2 regions of the Labrenzia sp. PO1 genome follow, and region 1 is predicted to be linked to the other one. Evidence: riboswitches for the same ligand, from Rfam matches in the RefSeq annotation. Region 1 holds a riboswitch; the other holds the start of a gene.

The links. Region 1 has a riboswitch for S-adenosylmethionine ahead of HCG46_RS09865 (O-succinylhomoserine sulfhydrylase). Riboswitches for the same ligand answer to the same signal wherever they lie in the genome.
Region 2: it holds a riboswitch for S-adenosylmethionine, as region 1 does, so the genes downstream of both, HCG46_RS11265 (hypothetical protein) here and HCG46_RS09865 (O-succinylhomoserine sulfhydrylase) in region 1, are expected to answer to the same signal.

What each region holds. Positions count from the first base shown of each region.
Region 1 covers NZ_JAAXCR010000002.1:426,560-432,437, reverse strand. The annotation lists gene HCG46_RS09880 (ion transporter) at 1-760, shown strand, start outside; gene HCG46_RS09875 (YigZ family protein) at 993-1,541, opposite strand; gene HCG46_RS09870 (2'-deoxycytidine 5'-triphosphate deaminase) at 1,548-2,684, opposite strand; SAM riboswitch at 2,823-2,902, shown strand; gene HCG46_RS09865 (O-succinylhomoserine sulfhydrylase) at 2,948-4,147, shown strand; gene HCG46_RS09860 (CDP-alcohol phosphatidyltransferase family protein) at 4,144-4,761, opposite strand; gene apaG (Co2+/Mg2+ efflux protein ApaG) at 4,972-5,373, shown strand; gene HCG46_RS09850 (hypothetical protein) at 5,387-5,791, opposite strand.
Region 2 covers NZ_JAAXCR010000002.1:729,202-735,079, forward strand. The annotation lists gene HCG46_RS11245 (efflux RND transporter periplasmic adaptor subunit) at 1-276, shown strand, start outside; gene HCG46_RS11250 (ABC transporter permease) at 273-1,511, shown strand; gene HCG46_RS11255 (ABC transporter ATP-binding protein) at 1,508-2,257, shown strand; gene HCG46_RS11260 (YoaK family protein) at 2,286-2,975, opposite strand; SAM-I-IV-variant riboswitch at 3,073-3,197, shown strand; gene HCG46_RS11265 (hypothetical protein) at 3,239-3,538, shown strand; gene HCG46_RS11270 (acyl-CoA thioesterase) at 3,770-4,114, opposite strand; gene HCG46_RS11275 (hypothetical protein) at 4,380-4,601, opposite strand; gene HCG46_RS11280 (group III truncated hemoglobin) at 4,592-5,095, opposite strand; gene HCG46_RS11285 (Rrf2 family transcriptional regulator) at 5,193-5,624, shown strand; gene HCG46_RS11290 (Crp/Fnr family transcriptional regulator) at 5,681-5,878, opposite strand, start outside.

The DNA of each region.
Region 1 (5,878 bases):
GGAAGTCTGCATCATCGGCGTTATCGTTTTGAATGCGGTGACGCTCGGTCTGGAGACCAGTCCTGCTGTCATGGCAGAGGTAGGCAGTTTCCTCAGGCTGGTCGATCAGGTGATCCTGGGCATATTCGTCGTTGAACTGGCTCTGCGGCTCTATGCTCATGGCCTGAAGTTCTTCAAGGACCCCTGGAGCCTCTTCGACTTCAGCATTGTTGCAATCTCGCTGATGCCGGCAACAGGCAACCTGTCCGTTCTGCGGTCGCTTCGAATTTTGAGGGCTCTGCGCCTCATTTCCGTCGTACCGTCCCTGCGCCGTGTTATCGGCGGGCTGGTGGCCGCCCTGCCGGGCATGGGCTCCATCGTCGTGTTGATGGCGCTGGTCTTTTACGTCTTCGCCGTCATGGCGACCAAGCTCTATGGAGAAGCCTTTCCGGAATGGTTCGGTAATCTCGGCGCATCGCTCTACACGCTGTTCCAGGTCATGACCCTGGAAAGCTGGTCCATGGGCATCGTGCGTCCGGTCATGGATGTCTATCCCTATTCCTGGCTGTTCTTTGTCCCCTTCATCCTGTGCACGGCCTTCACGGTGCTGAACCTCTTCATCGGTATCATCGTCTCCGCCATGCAGGAGGAACACGAGGCTGAAGCCGACGCCAACCGCCAGGCCATCCATGACGACACAGGGCTGATCCTGGAAGAGGTCAGGGCGCTTCGAGCAGAACTGAAGGAGCTGAAGGCGGAAGCCGGCAAGACGCGGACGTAAGGCGGCGTGGTGGACTGAAACAGTGGCGTCAGCGGATAAACCAAGAGCTATCCACGATCTGATGCGTCGTCCCATTGCTGAACCGTGGGAACCAGGACGCTCCGTTTCCTGAGCCAATTGCCTCTTTGTCACCAAGATTCCGGTATGGATTGCCGGATCAAGCCCGGCAATAACGACCGGGGGAGGGGCTGGCCCTAGTGAATTGGAAGGAGTGACGGGACGTCGACGCTCTCTAAAGTTCAGCCAGAACCTCTTCCGGCCCTTCGACGGTCAGCGTCACTCCGTCTTCGGTGTAGTCGCGCGCCATGACGGTGAGGCCGAGGGTCTCGATCCGCCGTTCCAGTTCCGATCCGGACGCAAAATCTGCGCGAACTGTTTTCGACAGTATCTTTTGAAACAGTATCAGGTCGGCGTTGTTGATCGCATCCTGCGCTGCGCCTGAATAGGCCCGGGCCAGGCCCCCACCGCCGAGTTTCGTACCGCCGAAATAACGCACGATCAGAACAGCGCAGTTGATCAGTTCGGCGCCTTGCAGCACGCGCAATGTCGGCATGCCGGAGGTGCCAGCCGGTTCACCGTCGTCCTTGCCGCTCTCCTCAATCCGGTCGTCTTCCAGAAGTCTCCGGTGCGCCGTGACGATGTGATTGGCCTTTTTGTGCTCCTTGCGCAGCTCTTCCATCCGCTGGTCGAACATGTCCACCGGCACCAGATGCGCCAGAAAGCGGGACTTCCGGTCTTCCAGAAATCCTTCAAACTCACGGGTGACGGTTTTCAGGGCCATCGGCGGTCAGGCGGGTGCCTTGAAGTGCTTGGACAGCTTGAGTGCCTGGCCCTGATAGTTGGAGCCGATGCCTTCACCGTAGAGTGTCGCCGGGCGCTCCGCCATGTGTTCATAGACCAGACGCCCGATGGTCTGGCCGTGTTCCACGATGAACGGGACATCATGTGAGCGGACTTCAAGAACCGCGCGCGAGCCGACACCACCGGCACTGGCGTGACCAAAACCGGGATCGAAGAAGCCTGCATAATGGACGCGGAATTCGCCGACGAGCGGATCGAACGGCACCATTTCGGCCGCATAGTCCGGCGGCACATGCACAGCTTCCTGGCTGACCAGAATATAGAATGCATCCGGATCGAGGATAAGTTCCGCCCGTTGGCGGCGATAGATAGGTTCCCAGAAATCCAGGACGTCCTGCGCGCCGACGACATCGACATCGATCAGTCCGGAGTGTTGCTTGGCGCGATATCCGATCAGGCTGTTGGGTCCGGTCCCTTCCAGATCGATGGAGAGCTGCACACCGTTGCCGATGCGCTCGTTGCCGCCGCTCATCAATGTGTGGGCCTTGTGCACCTCTTCCAGCTCCGCATCGGGAATGAGCGATTGACCGCGCCGGAAGCGGATCTGGCTGAGGCGGGACCCGGACCGCACGAGGATCGGAAAGGTCAGCGGCGAGATTTCGGCATAAAGCGGACCGGTGTAGCCGGCCGGAATGGTGTCGAAGGCAAGGCCGTTGTCTGTGATGACGCGGGTGAAGACGTCCAGGCGGCCGGTCGAGCTTTTCGGGTTGGCAGTTGCCGAAATATCGGGAGCCAGGGCGAGGCTTTCCTGCAGCGGCACGATATAGACGCAGCCTGTTTCAAGGACGGCACCTTCGCTCAGGTCGACCGTGTGCAGTTTCATCTGCTCAAGCCGAGCTGCTACCTGGATGTCGGGGCCCGGCAGGAAGCTGGCACGCACCCGGTAGGCTTCCTTGCCCAGACGCAGGTCGAGGCTGGCAGGCTGTATCTGACCGGTGACAGGCGGCGCGTCCGCTGAAATCTCTCCGGCGGCGAACATGGCCTGGATTACCCGTTCCGGCAAAATGCCGTTTGCTGTGAGAAGTGCGCTTCCGTTCAAGACCTGACCCGCTGTGACGTTCATGAAGATGTTCCGCATTATGCTGGTCTATGGTCATTAAAGGATCGGGCCGCCCGCGCCAACAGGCATTCTGGCAGAACGGGGCTTTTGAAGGGATCGTGCGCAAGACAATTGACCTGTGCCTGCTTTTCCCGTAGGACAGGCTCACTTCGTGGTGATTTGGGCCGGCCGGCTTGCAGCCACGTTAAACAAGTTGCTAAAAAGGCCGGAGGTGAGAACCCCGGTCTTGAGGCTGGGGTTTTTTGCGTTTGGAGCGAATGAAAGACATGACTGAGACCACCAAGACCGGAAACAAGAACTGGCGCCCTGCAACCACTCTGGTTCATGGCGGCACCATGCGGTCACCGTTTGGTGAGACCTCGGAGACCATCTACCTGACCCAGGGCTTCACCTACAGCGGTGCCGAAGCTGCCGAGGCCAGGTTCAATGGCGAGGACCCGGGTTATGTCTATTCGCGCTATGCCAACCCGACCGTCACCATGTTCGAGGACCGGATCAAGGCACTTGAAGGGGCTGAGGCCGCGCGGGCAACCGCCAGCGGCATGGCGGCCGTCAATCTGGCGCTGATGGCAGCGGTAAGGGCAGGCGATCACGTGATTGCCGCCAAGGCCCTGTTCGGCTCCTGCCGCTATATTTGCGAAACACTGCTGCCGCGCTTCGGCGTTGAAAGCACGCTGGTAGACGGAACGGACATCGAGCAGTGGAAGGCGGCTGTCCGGCCGAACACCAAGGCCCTGTTTCTGGAAAGCCCGACCAACCCGACGCTGGAAGTCATCGACATCGAGGCCGTGGCACAGATCGCCAAGGAAGCCGGTGCCCGTCTGATCGTCGACAACGTGTTTGCGACCCCGCTGTATCAGTCGCCGTTTCAACTCGGTGCCGATGTGGTCGTCTATTCGGCCACCAAGCACATCGATGGCCAGGGCCGGTGCCTCGGCGGTGTGATCCTGTCGGACGAGGAATGGATCAACGACGAGGTCATGCCCTTCATCAAGCATACCGGTCCGCACATGAGCCCGTTCAGTGCCTGGGTCCTGTTGAAGGGCCTGGAAACGCTGCCGCTGCGCGTTGCGCGCCAGACGGAAACGGCGGGCAGGATTGCCGACTATCTGGCAAGCCAGTCCAAGGTCGCGCGGCTGATCTATCCGGGCCGGGACGACCACCCGCAGGCCGATGTTGCCAAACGCCAGATGAGCGGCGGATCCACCATGCTGGCGATGGAAATCGAGGGCGGCAAGGAAGCCGCGTTCCGTTTCACAAACGCGCTGGAAATCGTCAAGATCTCCAACAACCTGGGCGACGCCAAGAGCCTGATCACCCATCCGGCGACGACAACGCACCAGTCGATTGGCGAGGAAGCGCGCGCGGAACTCGGTATCACCGATGGTATCCTGCGGCTTTCAATCGGTCTGGAGGATCCGCAGGATCTGCTGGAAGATATCGAGAAGGCGCTCCAGGCGATCTAACGGCCTGTCTGCCGCAGCGCCTTCACGCCAATGAGCACCCGGGCGCCGGCGGACACGACGCATATCGCGGCAAAACCATAGGCAAGCGCAGGAAACCAGGCGGGGACCAGGGCCATCAGCAGGAATAGCGCGATGGTCTCGGTACCTTCGGCCAGCCCGCCTATGTAATAGAGCGATTTGGAGCCCTGAGCGTCGGTGGTCAGTTTGTTCTTCTCCGCCATGATGGCAAAGGCCAGAAAGGCCGAGCCGTTCGCGTAGAAGCTGGCAAGAAGTGCCACCGCCGGCAAAGCGTTGCTGGCCGGGTCCTGTATGGCAAAGGCCAGAGGGATTGCGCTGTAGAAGAAGAAATCCAGTGTGATGTCGAGGTAGCCGCCAAGATCCGTCTTGGCCGTTGCCCGGGCCAATGCGCCATCGAGACCGTCTGCAAATCGGTTGACCGCGATCAGGAACAAGCCGATCAGGGTATGACCCGTTGCGATAGCGATGGCTGCCCCCATACCGGCAGCAAAGCCCGCCAGCGTCACGCTGTTGGCAGTAAGCCCCGTGCCGGCAAGGATCAGGCCCAGCCGGTTCAACGGCGGATCGATCAGCGGGCGCAGGTGGGCATCGAACATGAAGAGATCACTGTTTTGGGTCTGACAGATGGTGTTCTTGCAAAATCCGGCCTCAAATCTCAAGCAATTCCGGCCTCATATGTCACAACCCTCTTTCACGCTTGCGTCATTCGCCCTATAAGCCCCTCCTGAACGAGCGGGCACCACCCGTGGAAGTCGCTTCGGACCGGTCTATTTCAAGGTTCGCAGTTCTGAAATTAAGGAAAAGCCGTGTCTGGCAGTTACACCGCCATCACCCAAGGGATCGAAGTCTCCGTCGAGCCGTTTTATCTGGACGATGAATCGCGTCCGGAAGAGAGCGAGTATATCTGGGCGTATATGGTCGAGATCCACAACGGTGGCAGCGAACCGGTGCAGCTGAAGACGCGTTACTGGCAGATAACCGATGCCAGAGGGCGCCAGGAAGAAGTCAGCGGCGAGGGCGTGGTCGGCGAACAGCCGGTGATAGAGCCCGGCGAGACCTATGAGTATTCGTCGCACTGCCCGCTTTCGACCGACAGCGGCATCATGGCCGGGTCCTACTCGATGGAACGTCCGGACGGCTCCATGTTCGACGTCGTCATTCCGGCGTTTTCACTCGATCTGCCGGATGCGATCCACAGCCTGAATTGAGGCTATCAGCCGATCAGATACTCAGCAGTCCGCCGACAAAGCCGATCAGCAGCCACAAGATCCACTTGCGGCGGTTGAAGGCCGTCAGCAACGTGACCGCTAGTATTCCGAAGATCAGATAGAGGATATGGCCGGCAAAGCCGGTGCCGAGCACCCATGCGAAAAGATCCGGATCCCGGTTCTTTGCCAGATGGAAATGGTCTTCGGCAAACATCACCAGCGCGTCGGCTGCAAGTCCGCAGACGAAGCCTGCAAAGGCAATCATCATTCGCGTGCCCCAGTTCGCCTGCTTTGGAGCGGTGCGAACCTGCACGTACCGGACAGCATAAGGCATGGGGCGCTGTACGCGCAGCCTCTGGCGGCGTCGCCTCAGTGGATAGCGCACACTTGTCCGCTCTCCGATTGCCTGATTGCTCATGTCCCTGTCTCCGCACTGAAGGACCTACAGGTCCCGGCAGCCCACAAGCGTGCTGTCCCCGCACCGGTGATAAGGTGCGGCGGATTG
Region 2 (5,878 bases), 300 kb from region 1:
CCGCTGCGCATCGGCATGACAGCCGAGATCAATATCGTCACCTCGGAGAAGGACGACGCGCTGCTTCTGCCGACCGCTGCCTTCGACGGCTCGAAGCTGCTGACGCTGGATGGGGATAACAAAATCGTTCAGCTGGAGGTCGAAACCGGGATCAAGGGCACCCGCGCCACGGAAGTGCTGAAGGGGATCACCGGAGATAGCCGGGTCGTCTTTCCCTATAACCCGGATCTGGCAGAAGGACAGAAGGTCAGGCCGGTTCCCGGAGACGGCAAATAATGCTTCTCCTGCGCATCGCCTCCACCCACATTCGCAACCGCTTGCGCCAGACCATTGTCTCAACGCTTGGCGTCGCACTTGGTGTCGGATTTTCGGTGGCGATGGCGAGCCTCATGGAAGGGTCTCAGCGGGATTTTACCGCAACACTGATCGACGCCATTCCCCATGTGGAGATCCTGGACGAGCAACGCGCACCGGCGGAACAACCGGCCAGTGCAGTCTATGACGCTGTCACCTATCATGGTCTCAGACCAAAGGAAGACCTTCGCGGCATCCGAAATCCGACCGAAGCGCTTGCCTCGCTGCGCGACTGGGTGAACGGATCGATGGCGCAGCGCCTGAGCGGCCAGGCGGTGCTGCGCTATGCCGGACAGGACATCGGCATGACCCTGGTCGGTGTGGAACCCAAGCGCGAACTGACCGTCTCCAAGATCGGCGAGGATATGCGCCAAGGCTCCTTCGAGGACCTGGACACGACGTCAAATGGCCTCGTTGTCGGCGACAAGGCAGCGGAACGGCTGGGTGCGGACCTGGGCGATACCGTGACCCTGACATCCGCAAACGGTGTCGCCAAGCGCTTCAAGATCGTCGGCCTGTTCCACAGCGGCATCACCACCAGCGACGAAGGGCTTGCCTATGCGCCACTGAAGGCCGTGCAGATCCTCCTGGAAAAACCGGACGTCATCAATTCGATCGCGATCCACCTCAATTCCATCGCCGAAGCCAACGCGGTTGCCGCACGGGCCGAGCGGCAGCTCGGCTACAAGGCGGTTTCCTGGGAAGAGGCCAACGAGGGGCTGATGGAAGCCTTCTTCGTACGCAACGTGATCATGTACACGGTTGTCGGGGCCATTCTGGTGGTCGCCGGCTTCGGCATCTTCAACATCGTCTCGACGATCGTGCACGAAAAGGCGCGTGACATCGCGATCCTGAAGTCGCTCGGATTTCCGGAAGTCGATATTCAGCAGATCTTCGTGCTTGAAGGGCTGGTGATCGGTATCCTTGGCGCTCTTGCAGGTTCGGCGCTCGGTTTCGGACTGTCGAGCTATCTCGCGTCGGTCAAATTCGAATTTACCCAGGACGTGGAGATGACCCACCTGCCGATCTATTTTTCCGCCCTGCACTACATCATAGCCTGCCTGTTGGCGCTGTTTTCATCCGGGATCGCCGGCTACATTCCCGCCAGGAAAGCCGCCCGGCTCAATCCTGTCGACATTATCCGAGGGGCGACATGACCCCTTCCCCGGAAAAACAAACGGCTCCCGGCCACGTTCTGCTGGAAGCGAGCAACCTCACCCGCATCTTGCCGGCCATCGTGCCGGTGACACTGGTGCAGGACGTCAGCTTTCAGGTTGGCGAGGCGGAGTTCGTTGCGATTACCGGTCCGTCCGGTTCCGGGAAATCATCGCTTTTGTATCTGCTTGGCCTTCTGGACAGGCCGACGTCCGGCGAGGTCCGGATAGACGGCCTTCCCACCCATGCGCTGACATCTGCCGAAATGGCGCATCTTCGCCTGGAAAAACTCGGCTTCGTCTTCCAGTTTCATTTCCTGCTGCCGGAATTTACCGCGCTGGAAAACGTAATGATCCCGATGCAGCGGCTCGGCAAACGCAGCCCCAAGGCTCAACTCGACCATGCGACGGAGCTTCTGGCGGCGCTGGGTCTGGAAGAGTTTCTTCACCGCCGCCCGGAGCAATTGTCCGGCGGGCAGCGACAGCGCGTCGCTGTCGCCCGGGCACTTGCCAATTCACCGCAGTTGATCCTTGCTGATGAGCCGACCGGCAGTCTCGACAGTGTATCGACGGAACAGGTGTTTGAAAGTCTTCAGGCCATTGTGAAGACCGAAAGGACCACCGTCGTCGCCGTTACCCATGATATCGATCTCGCCGACAGGATGGACCGGCGTATCCACCTGGTCGACGGCCGCATCGATTACGACCGGCACCACCAAAGGGAAGAAGCACCCAGCTTGGGCGCATAATTTGCGGCCTGAGTAGCTGGCACCGGTTTCAGGCGACTTGAGGCTCATGCACCGGCTGGACTATCGCCAGCAGCATCAAAAGCGCAACAGGTATCGCAAGCGCCCAGAACCCCATGACGGTCATCAGGAAACTCGCCAGGAGGCCTCCGGCCGCGAAGGCCATCAGGACGAAGGCCTGGTGACGGATCCGGGAGCGGCTGTCGGGCCGCGTTTCGGGATGCGTGAAATAGTCGGCGATGCCGAGCACAAGCTTCAGCGTATTGCCGGTCATGATGGTCGTGGGAACATGTCTGTTGAGCAGGGTCAGCATGATGACGTTCTGCAACGACATGGCCACGGTCGAAAACCCGACAGCCGTCAGAGTGACGGCAGACAACGGTCCTCCGGCTGACGGATCTCCAAGACCGGCGACGAACATGAAGCCCGCCACCAGCAAAGCTTCGAGCGCGAACAGATGCCGGACGGCAATCCTGTTTTTGCGCACCAGCGCAGTGACCGAAACGAACCAGAAGAGAGTCGAACCGAAGAAAACCGCGAGCACGAAGACCTTCAGGGCCGCGTTTTGCCCCTGGTGAAACACCTCCGTGCACAAGACGACAAGCGTTCCGGTAATGAATGCCGTGAAGGTGTGAAACAGGCCGAGAATGCAGACCACATCGATGAAGCAGGCACAAAAGGCGAGCAGGATCGGCACCAACGGCCGACTGTGATGCAACATGGATCGGTCCAATTGTGGTGCTCCCGAGCTAGTCCTTTCAGGAAGATGTGCCATGCACTGGCGGACTTGCCAAGCCGGATTGGACATGGCATAAGCGCGCCATCATCAAGAGAAGGGCTGGCGCCCTCGCCAACCTGCCATTCCGGGCAAGGTGGTTTCCGCAACAGGGATGCGGCTGGTCAGACCCTCAACCGAGGCTTTCCGGCAACTAAGCGGTTAATTTGCATGCGCCAGTCCTCCTCGGGCAACCGATGGAGGATTTTTTGTCTCAGGACCCTTTTGCCGGACGTGCGGCAGATCTGATCGAGAACCATGTGGCGGCGAGCTCCAAGCTTGCCGGAACGGATATCTGGTGCCAGGCCGCTGAAGACTGCGTGCTGGCGCGGATCAAATCCCTGCGCATCCTGGGTGGCCTACCGCGGCACAAGGCGCCGCTCAGCCAGACCGCCCGCACCGAGCGTTTGAAAACACTGCTTCAACTGTGGGCGAACGGCTGCACCTGCGCTGTCGATGAAGACCTCTTTGCCGATATTCTCAACCGGCACGGACCCGTCAGGCACTGACGGGGCGTGCCCCCGTGTGGTGCACAACGTCTGCACTCTGCCAATTTCTTTGATACAGGCGTGCTGCAACAACTCGCCCCTTCCTGAGCAAGGTCGAAGGCCTGTCTCGAAGGATGGGCCGCTTGCTCATCAGTATACCACCCATCCTTCGAGACAGCGCTGACGCGCTTCCTCAGGATGAGGTTTTTTATGAGGTTTTTTTGGGAACCAAGCCGGATGAGATCGCGGCGCTCAGTCCCTCTTGGGGACCGGGCGCGGCTTGCCGCCGTCATCGACGGCCACCATGGTGAAGACCGCTTCGGTCACCTTTTCACGATGGCCGTAGCGATGGCGCAGGGCCCAGGATTCAAGCTTGATTTCCATCGACGAGTTGCCGACACGAAGGACTTCTGCATAAACGCACAGCACGTCGCCCACATGGACAGGCCGGATGAATTTCATCTTGTCGACCGCGATGGTCACGACACGTCCCTCGGCCCGTTGACCGGCTGCGATACCGCCTGCCAGGTCCATCTGCGACAACACCCAGCCCCCGAAAATATCTCCCGAGGCATTGGTATCGGCAGGCATTGCCATGGTGCGCAATGTCAGATCGCCTGTCGGCTTTTCGTCGTACACGCCTGAGCCCCTCCGCTGATTCTCGCAAGAAGACTAGGTCATCACCTGCAAGAATAGAAGTGGTTGATCGGAGGGCCTCAGAAGGAACTGCGGATCAAGTCCAGCGTCAAAGGACAAACAACAGGATTGCCATGATCCACAACGGCATGGGGGCAGCGACCCAGATCAGCAGGATCGGCAGGCCGCGATGCAGAAGGTTGGAGGTATTCATTTCGGTTGCTTTCTAGCTGAAGGCCTGGATTTCAAGGACTGTCATCGCCGAAAGGGCGACGATGCCGGTGATGAAGGCCAGTTTCGCGCTGCCGATGAGTGTGCGGCCGGCGACATCCAGTTTCGGCAGCGGCATGCCGCGCGAATCCAGATACATGGACAGAAGCATCAGCGAAAAGACGGTGAACCAGACGAACACCAGCACTTCCGCTATCAGGACAATCGTTACCAGCATGATCCGCTCCATTCAGAGGGTTGCGATGTCAGTTCGGCAGGCGGATTGGCTCCGGGGGTTCCGAAAGTGGCCAGCCACAGGCTCTGCGCGATGCGTTCGGCAATGGCCACAATCTCGTCTGCAAGGTCCGGTACGAACAATTCACGGATCACGGGCCGGAAGACACCGAGCCATTCGCCATAATCCGTGCTTACCAGCTCCTTCTGCTTCAGGTGAGCCGGCACGGGTTTGCCCTTGTAGGCGCCGTTCTTCATCAGGACGGATTGCCAGAAGGCTTCCATTTTCGGCAGGTGCTCTTCCCAACGGCCAGCCAGACGGCGTTCGAAGATGCCTCCGAGCCGTGGATGCTGGCGAATGCAGCCATAGAAGGTATGCACCATCACATGGATCGCCTGTTCATCGACCTTCTCGTAACGACGGAGCCGGTCGCCCTGGTCCGGCGTTTCGCGTCTCTTCAGCTTGTATCTGTTGGTACTGGAGTTAGGGGCTTCCATAGCCGCCTCCATAACATTCATTTAATATGCATCTTTTAAATGGCACAACAACCCGCTAAAATCAACATATAAGATGAATGTTTAAAGAGACCCAGCCATGCGCCTCAGTCAGGCCAGCGATTTTGCCTTGAGAATTCTGATGGCGACCGGCCAATCCGACGACCCGCAGACCGTCGACAAGCTTTCGCGGCAGCTTGGCCTTGCCAAATCACATGTCATGAAAATCGTCGCTCATCTCGCCAAAGGTGGCTATCTGGAGACGACGCGCGGGCGTGGCGGCGGGATACGGCTGGCGAAAACACCGGACATGATCCGCCTGGGGGATGTGGTACGGCTGATCGAGCCGGACCTTGGCGTCGTCGCCTGCCTGAAGCCCGAGCCCACAGTCTGCGCCTTCCTGCCCCGGTGTGCGCTGAAAGGCGCAATGGCGCGAGCCTCGGAAGCCTTTCTGGAAAGCCTCAATACCGAAACGCTGGCATCCATTCTGGCCGGAACACAGATGGCATTGCCGGTCGAAACCAGCGCCTGAGGCAACCCCGGCTGCAACGAGGCAGACGGGGACCATCCGTTTCGATCCTGGTTTTCCTAGAGCGTCGAAGCCTTTTCCAGGAAGTCCATCTGCTCCAGGCAGTAGTAGCCGGAAATCCGGCTGATGGTGCCTGCCCTCTTCCAGTCGTTGAGGACGCGGCTGACGTTTTCGCGCGCGGCACCTGCCATGTTGGCGATATCTGCCTGGCTGAGCTTGTAGTGGATCAGCAACCGGCCATCGTCGAGCGGCTTGCC